DNA from 2 places in the Kosakonia beeri genome. Region 1 is predicted to be linked to the other one. Evidence: predicted binding sites of a transcription regulator. Region 1 holds the regulator's gene; the other holds the start of a gene.
The links. Region 1 encodes PhoB, which activates phosphate uptake and scavenging genes when phosphate is short. Its sites were predicted from a motif close to CTGTCATAAAACTGNCNNAT; they were not measured.

Region 1 (7,803 bases):
CGGTAAAAACGTTCGGTGAGACGCGGAATATGCTCAGCGGCAATGCCCGGCCCGTTATCTTCGACGCTGAACTCCGCCCCCTGCGCCAGGTGACGCCAGCTCACGATAATATGTGTCCCTGCCGGGGTATGGTTGACAGCGTTATACACCAGATTGGAAATGGCGCTGCGGAGTTGCTCTTCATTGCCGAGCACTTTGAGACTGCTGTCGACATCAAAATCAAAGGTGTGCTTTTGCTGACTGAGGGTTTGCGCCTCGCGCTCCACGACCCGCAGCATCATCGGCACATCAATGGTTTCGTTGGGCGGCAATGTCGGCGCCGCTTCAATCTTCGACAGCGTGAGTAGCTGGCGCACCAGACCTTCCATGCGCGAGGTCTGTTCCCGCATGGTATGCAGCGCTTTTTCCCGTGGCGCGCCTTCAAGCGTCTGCTCTTGCATCATCTCCAGGTAGCCCTGCAACACGGTCAACGGCGTACGTAGCTCATGGCTGACATTGGCAAAAAAGTTGCGCCGCGCCCCTTCCAGTTGATGCATTTGTGTCACATCGCGCGCCACCAGCAACAAATGCTCTTCCGTGTAGGGCATCACGCGGATCTCGAGATGGCGACCGTTGTTAAGCACCAGGTGCAAAGGCCGGGTAAACTCTTTTTTCTTCAGGTATTGGGTGAATTCGGGGTAACGCAGCAGGTTAAGGATGTTCTGCCCGCTATCATCTGGCCAGCGCAGCCCCAGCACTTGTTGCGCAAGACCGTTGCACCAGAAAATAGCGCCTTCCTGCGTGGTGAGGATCACCGCATCCGGAAGGGATTCCGCCCCGCTGCGAAAGCGCTTGATCAGGCTACCCAGTTCACGGCGACGCTTTTTGTTGCGCATCTGCATCTGGTGCAACCCATACAAAAGAGGCTCCCAGCTTCCTGTGCCGGGCGGCGGGGTCATACTTTTATCAACCCATAGCCACCAGGAGAGGCGCAATAAATTCCAGAAATGCCAGATCAGTAACCCGGTTACCGCGGCGAGTAAAAACCAGGGCAGATAACCGAACATGACGCCGAGTATTAAGGCGGGGATACAACAAAGGAGGAGCTCCAGCACCAGCCTTTTCCATGACAGCCGTTCCAGCACGCGTCACACTCCTGTCAAATTTCAGAAACGGGTCGAAAAACGGTATCCCGTGCCGCGCACTGTTTGCACCATACGATCGTGACCACTGTGTTCCAGCGCTTTGCGCAGTCGGCGAATATGCACGTCCACCGTACGGTCTTCCACATACACATTGGTTCCCCAAACATGATTCAGCAACTGCTCGCGGCTGTAAACACGTTCCGGGTGAGTCATAAAGAAGTGTAAGAGTTTAAACTCTGTCGGGCCCATATCCAGTGGATTTTCACCGGTCATTACGCGGTGAGACGAGGGATCGAGGCTCAGCCCCTGCATTTCGATGACCTCTTCCACCGCCATCGGCGAAATGCGGCGCATGACAGCCTTGATACGCGCCACCAGCTCTTTTGGCGAGAAAGGTTTGGTAATATAGTCGTCCGCTCCGGTTTCCAGGCCGCGAACGCGATCCTCTTCTTCACCACGCGCCGTCAGCATCATTACCGGAATGTCACGGGTCATGGCTTCACGTTTCAGATGTTTAATAAACTGAATGCCTGAACCACCTGGCAACATCCAGTCCAGCAAAACGAGATCGGGCCAGGGTTCATTCAGTTGATTCACCGCGCTGTCATAATCTTCAGCTTCTACTGGTTGAAAGCCATTTTGCTCGAGCACAAAGCAAACCATTTCACGGATGGGTGCTTCGTCTTCTACGACCAGAATTCGTCTCGCCATAATTTGCCCTGTTTTATTTAAGTCGTCAGTATATATAGCGGCGCCATTATGCGTCAGTTTTATGACAGATTTATGAATAACATGACCGTCAGATGACCCTCTTCAGCACGCGATGACAATCCCTGTTTTTATTCGGATATGTCCCTCATCTGCTTAATGTTTATAATCTGATTTACGTTTTTTCGCCACGGAACCGCTATGCGCATAATTCACACCTCTGACTGGCATCTGGGACAGAACTTTTACAGTAAAAGCCGTGCCGCCGAACACGACGCTTTTCTCGACTGGTTGCTGGAAAACGCCGAAAGCCACCAGGCAGATGCGATCATTGTGGCTGGCGACATCTTTGATACCGGTTCACCGCCGAGCTATGCCCGCGAGTTATATAACCGTTTTGTGGTTAAACTCCAGCGCACCGGCTGCCAGTTAGTGGTGCTGGCCGGCAACCATGACTCCGTGGCCACGCTCAATGAATCGAAAGAGATTCTGGCCTATTTGAAAACGACCGTAGTAGCCAGCGCCGGGGCGGCACCTTTTCTGCTCCACCGCCGTAATGGCGAGCCCGGAGCCGTGTTTTGCCCGGTGCCGTTTCTGCGTCCGCGCGACATTGTCCTGAGTCAGGCGGGTCTGTCCGGCCTGCAAAAACAGCAACATCTGCTCGCGGCTATCACTGACTATTATCAACAGCAGTACCGTGACGCCTGCACTCTGCGTGGCGATAGCGCGCTGCCTGTTATCGCCAGCGGCCATTTGACCACCGTTGGTGCCAGCAAAAGTGACGCGGTACGTGATATTTATATCGGCACGCTGGATGCCTTTCCGGCGCAGAATTTCCCCCCTGTTGACTATATGGCACTTGGTCATATCCACCGGGCGCAAAAAATTGGCGGTGAGGAGCACATTCGTTACTGCGGCTCACCGATCCCGCTCAGTTTTGATGAAACCGGTAAAAGCAAAAGCGTTAACCTTGTGAGCTTTGCCGGGGGGAAACTGGCCGAAGTGACCACGCTTAATGTTCCCACCACACAGGAACTGGCAGTGATCAAAGGTGATTTCGCCGCCATCTGCCAGCAACTGGAACAGTGGCGCGATGCCCCTGCCGACAAACCGGTCTGGCTGGACATCGAAATCGAAAGCCATGACTACCTGGCGGATGTGCAACGCAAAATCCAGCAGGTGACCGAAGCCCTTCCCGTGGAAGTCCTGTTAGTTCGCCGCAGCCGTGAACATCGCGAGCGCATACTTGCTGGCGAGCTGCGGGAAACGCTCAATGAATTAAAAGTCGAAGAGGTTTTTGCCCGCCGCCTGGCGCATGAAGAGCTCGACGAAACGCAAAGCGTGCGTTTACAGGCCTTGTTCAGTGAGGCATTGCAGGCGCTGGATGAGGAGAAAGAGGCATGAAAATTCTCAGTTTGCGACTAAAAAACCTGAATTCATTGAAAGGTGAATGGAAGATCGACTTTAGTGAAGAGCCCTTCGCGAGTAACGGTCTGTTCGCCATCACTGGCGCAACAGGCGCGGGTAAAACCACCCTCCTCGACGCCATCTGCCTTGCGCTTTACCACGAAACACCTCGCCTCAGCACCTTATCGCAGTCACAAAACGATCTGATGACCCGGGACACTGCCGAATGCCTGGCAGAGGTGGAGTTTGAAGTCAAAGGCGTGGCGTATCGCGCTTTCTGGAGCCAGAGTCGCGCCAGAGGTTTAGCCGAAGGCAACCTGCAGGCACCGCGCGTTGAGCTGGCAATGTGCGCCAGCGGCAAAATTCTGGCCGATAAAGTCAAAGACAAACTGGAACTGACCGCCTCACTCACCGGGCTGGATTACGGCCGCTTTACCCGTTCGATGCTGCTATCTCAGGGGCAATTTGCCGCCTTCCTGAACGCCAAACCGCGGGAGCGCGCCGAATTGCTGGAGGAGCTGACCGGCACCGAAATCTACGGGCAAATTTCCGCCATGGTGTTTGAGAAACATAAAGCGGCGAAAATCCGGCTGGAAAAATTACAGGCGCAGGCCGAAAGTGTCGCACTGTTGGACGATGCCCAGCGCCAGCAGCTTGAACAAAGTTTGCAGGCACTTACTGACCAGGAACACCACCTGCTGGCTGACCTGAGCATTCGCCAGGCGCAGGCGAACTGGCTGAACCGGAACGCTGAATTGCGCGACGCTCAGGACCGGGCGCAGGCCGCCTTAGTGCAGGCCCGTCAGGCCCAGGCAAGCGCGCAACCCCAACTGGCAGCGCTAGAACGCGCACAGCCGGCTCAGCAGCTGCGCCCCTTATGGGAGCGCCTTGAAGAACAGCGTAAAACGTTGCGTCGCACCGGTCAGCAGAGTGACGAAGTAAATACTCGCTTACATAACAGCCTGACACAGCGCGCCCGTATTCGCTTCAGCGCCGCGCAGCAACTCGCCACCTTACAGCGTTCCCAAAAAACGCTGGATAGCTGGCTGGCTGAACATGCCCGTTACCAACAGTGGCACAACGAGCTGACCGGCTGGCGGGTGCTATTTAATCAACTGGAAGAAGAAAAAAAACAGTGGCTAAACCTGCAACAACGCATTCAGAGCCATGAATCCAGGCTGAAGACACTGCCAGTCTCAACGCTGGCGCTCAGCATGGAAGAAACCGCCCAGGCCATGCAACGGTGCGCGCAGCAGCGCCCGCAGCGTCAGCAGTTAATCGCCCTGCATGCCCGTTTTGCGCCGCTACGTAAACAGCTAAGTCTTCGCCAGCAGAGCCTGGTCGATCTGAAAAACGAGCAGGAGAAGCTCACTCTCGAGCTGGCACGCAAGCGCGAACTGTATAAAGAAAAAAATCAGTTGCTGGTGGATGTCACCACCATTGTCGAGCTGGAAAACCGCATTAAAGATCTCGAAAGCGAGCGTGCCCGCCTGCAACCCGGCCACCCTTGCCCGCTCTGTGGCGCGACGGAACACCCGGCGGTGGCGCACTATCAAACCCTCGAACCCGGCGTGAACCAGGCGCGACGCAATACGCTGGATCTGGAAGTCCGCCAGGTAAAAGAAGAGGGTGTTGCGCTAAGCGAAAGGCTGAAAGGCCTGGGCGAACGTTACGAGAAAGATGAGCGCGAAGCCAGAGCCTTACAGCAGGAAGAACAGACCCTGCTGCAGTCGTGGGCCAGCGCCTGCGCCGCACTGAATGTGACGCTGGAACCGCACCGGGAGCTGACCAGTTGGCAAAGCGCGCAGGATGCCTACGAGCATCAGCTTTATTTGTTGAATCAGCACCAGACGTTGCAGCAGCAAATTCATGAACTGCGCCAGCAGGGTGAACATTATCAACAGGCGGTTGTCAGCCGCCGTGCCAGCCTGGCCTCAGCCTTGCAACCGCTCGAACTCAGCCTGCCAGAGGAAGGTGAAGAGCACGCCTGGCTGGCGGCGCGGGCGCAGGAAGCGGAGCAGTGGCAACAGCAGCAGCAACAACTGGCTTCGTTGCGCGAAAGCATGGCGCAGCTAACGCCTGTGATTGAAACGCTGCCGGCCGACGATGCTCTTGCGGACGGGCAAACCACTGCGCTGGAAGGCTGGCGTCAGATCCATAACGATTGTGTGTCGTTACAGAGCCAGTGGCAAACGCTGCAGCAGCAACTGGCGCAGGAAAGTGCCACAGAAAATGCGCTGGAAAAACAGTTCGCCAGCGCGCTGAAAAACAGTGTCTTTGCGGATACGGAAGCGTTTCTTGCCGCACTGCTTGACGACGGCGAACGTCAGCGCCTTGAGCAACTGCGCCAGAAACTGGACAGCGACTGCCAGCAAAAACAGGCGCTGGCTGTCAGTGCCGAACAGGCAGTGGCCGCGCACCAGGCGCAGCCGCCTGCCGGAATGGCAAAAGAGATCACCGCCGAAAGCGCCACGCAGGCGCTGGCAAGCGCCAACCACCAGTTGCGTGAAAACACGACCCAGCAGGGTGCATTGCGCCAGCAGCTGAAACAGGATATCGCTAACCGCCAGCGCCAACAGGCGGTGCTGCTGGAGATTGAGCAGGCCACCGTGTGCTGCGACGACTGGGGCCAGTTAAATGCGCTGATTGGCTCGAAAGAAGGCGATAAATTCCGTAAGTTTGCCCAAGGGCTGACGCTGGATAATCTGGTATGGCTGGCCAACAACCAGCTCACTCGTCTGCATGGCCGCTATCTGCTAAAACGCAAAGCCAGCGAGGCGCTGGAACTGGAAGTGGTCGATACCTGGCAGGCCGATGCGGTTCGCGATACGCGCACCCTCTCCGGCGGCGAAAGCTTCCTGGTAAGTCTGGCGCTGGCACTGGCGCTGTCCGATCTGGTGAGTCATAAAACTCGCATTGATTCGCTGTTCCTCGACGAGGGATTCGGCACACTGGATAGCGAAACGCTGGACACCGCGCTGGATGCGCTGGACGCGTTAAATGCTACCGGCAAAACCATTGGCGTGATCAGCCATGTCGAAGCGATGAAAGAGCGCATTCCGGTGCAGATCAAAGTGAAGAAGATCAACGGGCTGGGTTACAGCAAACTGGACAGTAAATTCGCGGTATCTCAGGGCTGATAAACGAAGCGCCACCCTGCATTGTGCCGGGTGGCGCTTCTTACTCGAACGATATTCACATAACGCAGTATTACTCGCCGTGCGGCCACAGCCAGGCCGCGCCGCGCACGCCGCTCGAATCCCCGTGCAGCGCTTTGCGGATCGGGGTTTCACATTCACCGCCAAATACCCAGTTTCGCACCAGTCCGGGCACGGTCTGGTACAAACGGTCCACATTACTCATCCCACCACCGAGCACAATAACATCCGGATCAAGAATATTGATCACATGCGCCAGCGACTTGGCAAGCCGCAACTCGTAACGGCCTAACGCCAGTTCGGCTACGGGATCCTGCGCCTCGGCCAGCCGGATGATCTCGCTGCCTTTTAACAGCTGCCCGCCAAGGCGATGATAATCGGTGGCGAACCCTGTTCCGGAGATAAACGTCTCAATACATCCCTGCTTACCGCAGTAACAGGCGACCTCAGCACGGTAGTGCAGTTCGTCATCGTCCATCCACGGCAGCGGATTGTGCCCCCACTCTCCCGCCGTGCCGTTGCCGCCAATGTGCACCTGTCCATTGATGGCAATGCCGGAACCACAGCCGGTGCCGATGATCACCGCAAACACGGTTTGCGCACCGGCCGCCGCACCATCTACCGCTTCAGATACCGCCAGGCAGTTGGCATCATTTGCCAGCCGCACTTCACGGTTCAGACGCTGGCTTAAATCTTTATCGAACGGCTTACCGTTCAGCCACGTGGAGTTTGCGTTTTTGACCACGCCAGTATACGGCGAAATCGAGCCGGGAATGCCCATCCCCACCGTTCCAGTCTGGCCTGTCTCTTTCTCTGTTAAATCCACCATCGAAGCAATCAGCTCTATGGTTTGCAGATAATCACGCGGCGTAGGCTGACGGTGACGAAACAACGCCTCGCCATTCTCGCCCAGTGCGATGATCTCTGTTTTTGTCCCACCTAAATCGATACCGATACGCACATCAAACTCCTCATAGTGGACCACGCATTAGCAATGCAACGAAGCCGACAATTCGCTATCATGCCCGCTGCATTTAACGACAAGGCCGTGGAAAAAATCATGCTGTGGTTCAAAAATTTAATGGTATACCGTCTCAGCCGCGATGTAGCGCTGCGTGCGGAAGAGATGGAAAAACAGCTTGCCCCACTATCGTTTACTCCTTGCGGTAGTCAGGATATGGCGAAAACCGGCTGGGTTCCACCGATGGGTTCACACAGCGATGCGCTGACCCATACCGCCAACGGGCAGATTATTATTTGCGCCCGCAAAGAAGAAAAAATTCTGCCGACGCCGGTAGTCAAACAAGCGCTGGAAGCGAAAATCTCCCGTCTCGAAGCGGAACAGGGCCGAAAGCTGAAAAAAACCGAAAAAGATTCCCTGAAAGACGAAGTGCTGCATTCTCTGC
Region 2 (7,803 bases), 220 kb from region 1:
CTAAAGCAGGATCTCGCGCTGTCATTTAAGATCATGCGCTATGCGCAGAATATTGTGTTCAATGCTCGTGGCATTAAAAATATTCGCAGCCAGTCGCTGAAAGACATTATTTTTTACCTCGGTACCAATGAACTGCGCCGCTTTGTGCTGGTGTCGTGTTTAACCTCGGTGAACAAACAGAAAACCGATGATATCTACCATCAAAGCCTGTTCCGCGCCCGGTTTTGCGAACTCGCCTCGGCCCGCTCGATAAGCCGCCACTCTGCCGATGATGCGTTTATCGTCGGGCTGTTTTCGCAACTGGACAATATTTTTGAAATGCCCATGGCGGATCTGATTAGCCAGATAGACGTATCGACTAATGTCATGATGGCGCTAAGAGAGAAAAAAGGACCGCTATACCCATACCTGCAGCTGATTGAATTATATGAAAATCACAACTGGGAAGAGGTCAGCGCGCTTGGGCACCGGCTGGGGTTCAATCGCAGCGTGGTGGCCGAAATGATTAAACTCGCCACGAAATGGGCCGACGAGATCCCGACCAGCGCCTGACGCCGCTCCCGTATAGATTATTTGCCTGCAGGAAATACGCCGTTAACCGTCTCTTTGCATACCACGAAGCCCAAGTTTAGCCAGGCCGCTACGCGGTATAAGGTTATTTTCAACATCTGCCATGGTAAAACGTTATTCCACTTACGCATGGCCTGGACTATTTCCACACCCAGCAAGCCTTATTTCCACAACGTGCGTACCCTGCCTGCTGATTAAAAGACGCACTCATCTTTCCCGATTTTTTTGCGCTAACGGTGAGTTTATTAAAAGAATTGTGGAGTTTTGTTATCTGACAGCGTCGTTATTTTCTGGTCAGAGAAATGACAGTTACTGGGCGTAATATTGCTACTGTCAGAAGATACTCTGACATTATTCCGAATGAAGAGGTGGTTACGATGAAAAAATTACACGTGCAGATGTTAGCAACCGCGTTGGTTGTTTTCTCGACAGCATCATGGGCTGCCACCGAAGTGACGTCCGATGCCGGGTTGACGCCGGTTGGGAGTGTATCGGTTTCAGGCGCAGGCACACTCGGCGGGCTACAACACCGCCTGGCGCAAAAAGCCGACCAGCAAGGTGCGAGCAGCTATAAAATCATTTCCGCCGGTGGCGACGATAAATATTTTGGCGTGGCCACGTTGTATAAATAACCGTCTGGCTGTGAAAGAAGGCCGTAACGGGTTGCGTTACGGCCTTTTCTTTGCGCCTGAGGGTGCCATCCTCATCCCAGCGACAGGGTAAAACCGAAGGTATTCATTCCGTTCTGGCTGCTGACGAACACATCGCCCCGGTGCATATTGGCAACGGCTCTGACAATCGACAGTCCCAGCCCGTGATGCATATCACTGTGGGTACGCGAGGCGTCTACGCGATAGAAACGTTCAAACAAGCGCTCCAGATGATCAACCGCGATCGCCTCGCCAACGTTCGATACCGCCACCCGGGCATGATTTTCGACGCACTGGAGCCGCACAACTACCGTGCTTTCCGGCGGTGCATGTCGGGCACTGTTTTCCAGTAAATTCGCCAGCGAACGGTGGAATAAACGGCGGTCGATTGAGGCGGTGACATCCCCTTCCACCTCAACGCGCAGATTCTTCTCTGCAAACGAAGGCTCCACGTACTCAAACGTTTTAAAAGTTTCTTCACGCAACGAGACGCGGGTTAACTGCGTGGCATGTTCGCCCGCCTGCGCATGGGATAAGAACAACATATCGTTGACGATAGAGGTCATCCGCTCCAGCTCTTCGAGGTTGGACTCCAGCAGATCCTGCAGTTCGGCAACGGAACGCGGGCGCGACAGCCCCAGTTGCGTCTGCCCTATCAGATTGGTCAACGGCGTACGTAACTCATGTGCCACATCGGCGTTAAAACTTTCCAGTTGCCGCCAGGCAATCTCCTGGCGCTCCAGCGCGCCATTAAACGACACCGCCAACGTTTGCAGTTCATCTGGCAGGGTCCGGGTTTGCAAACGCTGACCATGATTACCCGGCGCAAGATGACGCGCCTGCTCGCTGAGCATATTCACGGGTCGCATGCCGTTGCGGGCAATCAGGTAGCCCAGCAAAGCAATAAACATCACGCCGACAATACTGATCACCACCAGCGTACAGGTGAATTCATACAGCGTGCCCATATACGGTGTCGAGTCAATCGCCACAACATAGCGCAGCGCCGGACGCGCCTCTTTCGCCGGGATCTCGCGCGAGTAAAGAAACAGCAGGCAGGATAATTCCGTCTTACCTGGCGCGGTGCTGAAGCCATCTTTCAGCGACGACCAGTCGACCCCGCTCGGCGGCGGCCCACCCATGGCGAAACGCGGATCGGCGCTGAGCAGCCAGTATTTAACGCGCCCGCCTTCCGAGGTGGAGAGGGTATTGAACTTCGCTTCCAGCGTCGACCAACTCTCCAGGTTATGGTGGTTCTCAATCCACGGCGTCATTAACGACTCGCGAAACAGCAGTTCGTTGTGCATCTGGCTTTCCAGAGAGGTGTACAGCGAGCTTCTGAGCACCACACCAAAGGTAATAACCACAAAGACATAAGCGACGGAGAACAGCAGCGCCATACGCCCGGCAATGGAGCGCTTCACGACCGAGAACGGAATCAACTTGCTTTGCTCTCCTGGCGGGTTTCCAGCACGTAGCCCATGCCGCGTACGGTATGCAGTAACTTAATGGGGTACGGGTTATCCACTTTGGCACGCAGACGTTTGATGGCGACCTCGACGACATTGGCATCGCTGTCAAAATTCATATCCCAGACCTGCTCGGCAATCATCATTTTCGACAAAATCTCGCCCTGATGACGCGCCAGCAGGCTGAGCAGCGCATACTCTTTCGCGGTCAGTTCCAGCCGATCGCCGCCCCGGGTGACACGCCGCGCCAGTAAGTCGAGATGCAGATCATGAATATGCAACTGCGTAATATCCGCGCCGTCGCCCGGCCTGCGGCGCAGCAAAGCCTGAATGCGTGCCACCAGTTCAATCAACGAGAAGGGTTTTGGCAGGTAATCATCAGCCCCATGGCGCAACCCTTTTACGCGCTCTTCAACAGAACCGCGCGCCGAAAGCATTAACACCGGCGTCTTTTTACTGGCGCGCAGCCGCTCGAGGATCTGGTAGCCGTCCATGCCGGGCAGCATCACATCCAGCACGATCGCATCGTAGTCATACTCCTGCGCCATATGCAGCCCTTCGACGCCGTCGCTGACGACATCCAGCGTAAAGCCCTGTTCGCTAAGCGCACGGTTAATATAGGAGGACGTCTTTTCCTCATCTTCGATTAATAGCAGCTTCATGGGTGTGCCCCCTTCTACGTTTCGGCACCTGCCGCGCGCACCACTCTGCTGATGATTCTAGCGCTTGTGCGCTGACATTATGCTGACATTTTGCCGCCTTCATGCAACACCGCGAAAACGTCAGGCCTGGTGTCGCCGCCGCCATACGCCTGGCGGCATATGGTATTTACGGGCAAAGGTACGGGTGAAGGTCTGCTGGGAGTCATAACCGTACTTAGTAGAGATTGTCATGATGGATTGTTGCGTGTTGAGCAACTCCTGCGCGGCGCTCTCCAGCTTTTTATCGCGAATGTAAATGCCGAGCGGCACCCGCATTTCTGCATGAAACAGACGCTGTAAATGCCATTTCGAGTAGCCCGAGCGCATCGCGACATCGCCGATACGCAGTGGCAGGTCAAGGTTGTCATCGATCCATTGCTGGATTTCATGTATTACCGCTTTTTGCATTTCCATCAGTGCCGCCTCCTCGCCAGGGTAACGCCACCTTAGCGCAAGGATGCTGACTCAAAAATGACGCGAAAATGATAATCCTGTCAGCTTTGTTAACAGCAACATGCCCTGACTGCGCGGAAATAAAAAGCCCTGCCAGGCCCGACCTTTCAACGGGAGCGCGCTAAATTAGCGCCGGCGGACTAGTCGCCGCGTACCGCCGATTTTTCGGGCGCGTAATTGTTGAATATGCTTATAAAAAGAAAAAACAATCACCAGTAATAACAATAGAATGCCTACAAAACCGATCATAATTTTATTGCCAACTCTGTTTGCTGTGAGGATTAAAGTAACCCGCGAGACAGCAAATGCTGTCCACCCGCCTATGATAAACCAGGCGAGGCGCTGCGGGTATATAGATTTACGTTTAATTCCCTAAAATACAGTGCTTTACATTTCAACAAGCGCATTAGGGCCGCACACCTGATCGTTTTATGAAACTGAGCATCTCCCGTTTCAGGAATTCTCATGCTCGCCAATCTGCCTACAATGGAACGCCTGCCCCCCGAGAGAAGGACAAAATTCATGAAACGTACCACCCTGAGCATGCTGATGTTACTGGCAAGCGCTCCGGCCTTTGCCGCGCCGTTGAGTCTGCAAGTCTATAACCCGCAGGAAAAAGGCCTCTTCGCCGTCTCGTCTACGCTGGTGTCTGGCCCAACCGAAGCGATTTTGTTTGATGCTCAGTTCAGCACCAAAGATGGCGAAAAACTGGCAAAGATGGTGAAAGCCAGCGGCAAAACACTGAAAGAGATTGTGATTACCTCTGGCGATCCGGACTTCTACTTTGGCCTCGAGCCGTTAGTCGAGGCTTTTCCGCAGGTGAAAGTGGTCGCTTCGGAGACGGTGATTAAGCATATCGAAGCCACAAAAGCGGCGAAGCTGGCTTTCTGGGGGCCGCAGATGAAAGAAGGTGCACCGCAACGCGTGATCGTGCCGCAACCGCTGAATTCACTGCAGCTGACGATTGATGGCGAAACAGTGGAGCTGCGCCACCCGCAAAGCTATGCGGCTTACGTCTGGATCCCGGCTAATAAAGCAATTCTCGGCGGCACAGCCATCTCAAGCGGTATTCACGTCTGGACAGCAGATACGCAAACAACCGCTGCGCGTACGCAATGGCGCGAGATCCTCAGGGAAATGCAGGCGTTAAAACCGCAACAGGTTATTCCCGGCCACTATCTGGGCAACCGCCCGGCGGGTGATGGCGCCATCACCTTCACGGCGAATTACCTGCAACAGTTTGAACAGGCGCTGAAGACGGAAAAAGATGCAGCAGGGGTGGTTAACGCCATGAAACAGCACTGGCCTGCCCTCGCCGAAGAGAGTTCCCTGGAATTGAGCGCAAAAGTGAACACCGGCGAAATGAAATGGTAACCGGCGGGGTTACCGTCAGGTCTGCTGGCGTAACGACTGGGCAATTGCCTGAAGAAACAACGTTAATGCAACATGCTGGTGCGAGCGGGATTGATAAAGCCCATAAATCCCCAGCGGCTGCGGGACGTAATCGGCCAGCACGCTGACCAGTTCGCCGCTGTCCAGCGCGGTGCGGGCCTCCTTCTCAGGAACCAGCGCGATGCCGCACCCGGCGATAGCGGCATCGCATAAGACGGACGAGATACCGGCGCTTAGATTGCCGTTTGCCTGCACGTTAAGCCGATTATTTTCCCGGTCGGTAAAGTGCCAGGTCTGCCCTGCAAAACCGCTGTAATAGAGGCAGTTATGCTGCTGCAGATCTGCCAGGCTTTGCGGTTCCCCGCATCGGCGCAGGTAGTCTGGCGAGGCGCAAAGTACAGAGTGGCACTCGCCCAGACGCATCGCGATGGCGCCTGGCTCAGGATTATTGGTAATACGGATCGCCAGATCGATGCGCTCGCCAATCAGATTGACCGCCTGATGGCTGATATCGACTTCGATTTTCAGCGCCGGGTAACGTGCCAGAAATGCAGGTAACACCGGGCCGACAATGTGGCTGGCAGTAAAATGCGCGCAGGCAATACGCAACGTGCCGGATGGCGCTTCGCGCGTCGACTGTTGTTCAATATCATGAAACAGCGGAGCCAGTTGTCGCGTGTGTTGCAGCGTCTTTTCCCCGGCAGAGGTAAGTGTAAGACGACGGGAAGAACGGTGAATAAGCCGGGCGCCCGCCCATTTTTCCATTTCATCGAGATAGCGGCTGACCATCGGTCGGGAAATACCCAACGCCCTGGCCGCCGCACTCAGGCTCCCCAGTTCGCAGATACGGTTAAACACCACTACCGCCATCACTCTATCCATAGGTCCATCCGATCGTTTTATGCAACTTGCATGGCAGGGTTTCAGAAAAACATCCTACCAAATCTCGTTGGGGTAAATCCTTGCTGCCACTGTAAATATTCATGAAAACCTGCCGATAGGAGAAAAGCATTTTTAACAGTGATGTTTAAGGACAGGATGATCCACCATGAAAAGACACCCACTGAGCTGCCGTGCATTAAAAGCAGCAGGCTACGATCCCAACTCCAGCGTGCTTGAACTCGAACACAGCAACGGGCGCGTTGAACAGTATCTGGGCGTGGCGCCAAAAACCTGGCAAGGCTTTCTGATGAGCCACGATCAGGAAAAATTCTTTCGGGACAATATCGCCAACAGTTACCTGAAAATTATTATCGAGCAGGCGAATTACAGCCGTTTCTAGCGTTTCAGAACGGTCACTTCGCGCAGATTTGTGCTAACGTTGTCTCCCCGCAGACGACGGGGTTTCTTACGGCTTAACGCGGGTCACAGCACAAAGAGGATCTATGAGAATTGGTATTGCGTTCCCCATTCTGGTGTTTATCGTCGCGGTCGCATTCCTGACGTGGTTTATCCTTGGCGGCTATGCCTCACCAGGCGTTTAACGCCTGTTCAGCCGTGACGATGCCTGAGCGGGCGGCAAATCACGACCATCGCCAGCGCGCTGAGTAGCGGCAACAGAGCCAGCCATAGCCACGCAATGCTGGCCTGCGGGGAAGGCGTGAGCGCATTATCGAGCTGCCCACCCAACAGAAAATTCCCCGCCAGCACCGTGACACCGCCCATTGAGGACAACGCGCCATAATGCGCACCAAGGTTCTGATTATTGGCGAAATAGGGCACCAGGTCTTTGCCCACCGGCACAATCAGCATCTGCCCGAGTGTTAACAGCGTGATCATGAAGACCGCGGGAACATAGCGCTGCCAGCTTTCTGGCGCAGGCGTTGCCGCAAACAGCGCAACACTGATAAACGAAGCCGCAAGCAGCGCGAACCCAACAGGTAACATCCGCGCTGCACCAACGCGACGGGCGAGGCGCGCCAGCGGCATTTGTAACGTGATGATCAGTACCGAGGCCAGCATAAACAACGGGCCAAGCGTTTTTTCGCTGCTGCCGGAGCGGGTGAGCTCAACAGGCAGCGCCAGGTAGAGTTGATTGTAACTAAACAGATAAGCGCTCCACGCCAGCATAAAAGCCACAAACCGGCGGTTATGAAACGTTTTCCACCACGGCAGTATATGCAGCGTTTCAGCTTTGCCCGGCGTGCGCGGCAGGGCAAAAAACAGCACCAGCAACGCAATAACGAACACCCCTGCCCCAGCCAGAGCAACCTGCTGAAAACCAAACCCTGCCAGCAACGATCCCAGCAGCGGCCCCAGTACGGTGCCCAGTTCTCCACAGATCGCAAACAGCGCAAACCATTCCGAACGGCTGCGTTTGCCCTCTTTTTCGCTTTGCGTGCCGGCTTTTGCCAGCAGCGCTTCAATAGCAGGAGAAAACAGCGCGCCGCCCACGCCCGTTAAACATGCGCCGAGTACCACCGGCAGCAGCGTATCGCCCATTGCCAGCAGCAGGTAACCACTGATCCTCACCAGACAGCCGCAAAGAATAATGATCCGCGCACCGAAGCGATCGGATAACGCCCCACCCAGCAGGAACATCCCCTGCTGCGAGAACGTCCGCAGACC

Region 2: ACUY4S_RS16990 (heavy metal response regulator transcription factor) is a predicted target of PhoB. The motif match lies at 3,423-3,442, and genes of this name have one in related genera.

Annotation. Positions count from the first base shown of each region.
Region 1 is NZ_CM135106.1:3,805,760-3,813,562, forward strand. Features, by position in the region: gene phoR (phosphate regulon sensor histidine kinase PhoR) at 1-1,124, opposite strand, end outside; gene phoB (phosphate response regulator transcription factor PhoB) at 1,146-1,835, opposite strand; gene sbcD (exonuclease subunit SbcD) at 2,034-3,236, shown strand; gene sbcC (exonuclease subunit SbcC) at 3,233-6,379, shown strand; gene mak (fructokinase) at 6,450-7,358, opposite strand; gene rdgC (recombination-associated protein RdgC) at 7,458-7,803, shown strand, end outside.
Region 2 is NZ_CM135106.1:3,582,656-3,590,458, forward strand. Features, by position in the region: gene ACUY4S_RS16975 (EAL and HDOD domain-containing protein) at 1-552, shown strand, start outside; gene ACUY4S_RS16980 (YdgH/BhsA/McbA family protein) at 948-1,202, shown strand; gene ACUY4S_RS16985 (heavy metal sensor histidine kinase) at 1,274-2,620, opposite strand; gene ACUY4S_RS16990 (heavy metal response regulator transcription factor) at 2,659-3,351, opposite strand; gene ACUY4S_RS16995 (helix-turn-helix domain-containing protein) at 3,472-3,804, opposite strand; gene ACUY4S_RS17000 (Vmh family MBL fold metallo-hydrolase) at 4,366-5,217, shown strand; gene ACUY4S_RS17005 (LysR family transcriptional regulator) at 5,233-6,117, opposite strand; gene ACUY4S_RS17010 (KTSC domain-containing protein) at 6,284-6,517, shown strand; gene ACUY4S_RS17015 (YoaK family small membrane protein) at 6,621-6,719, shown strand; gene ACUY4S_RS17020 (MDR family MFS transporter) at 6,727-7,803, opposite strand, start outside.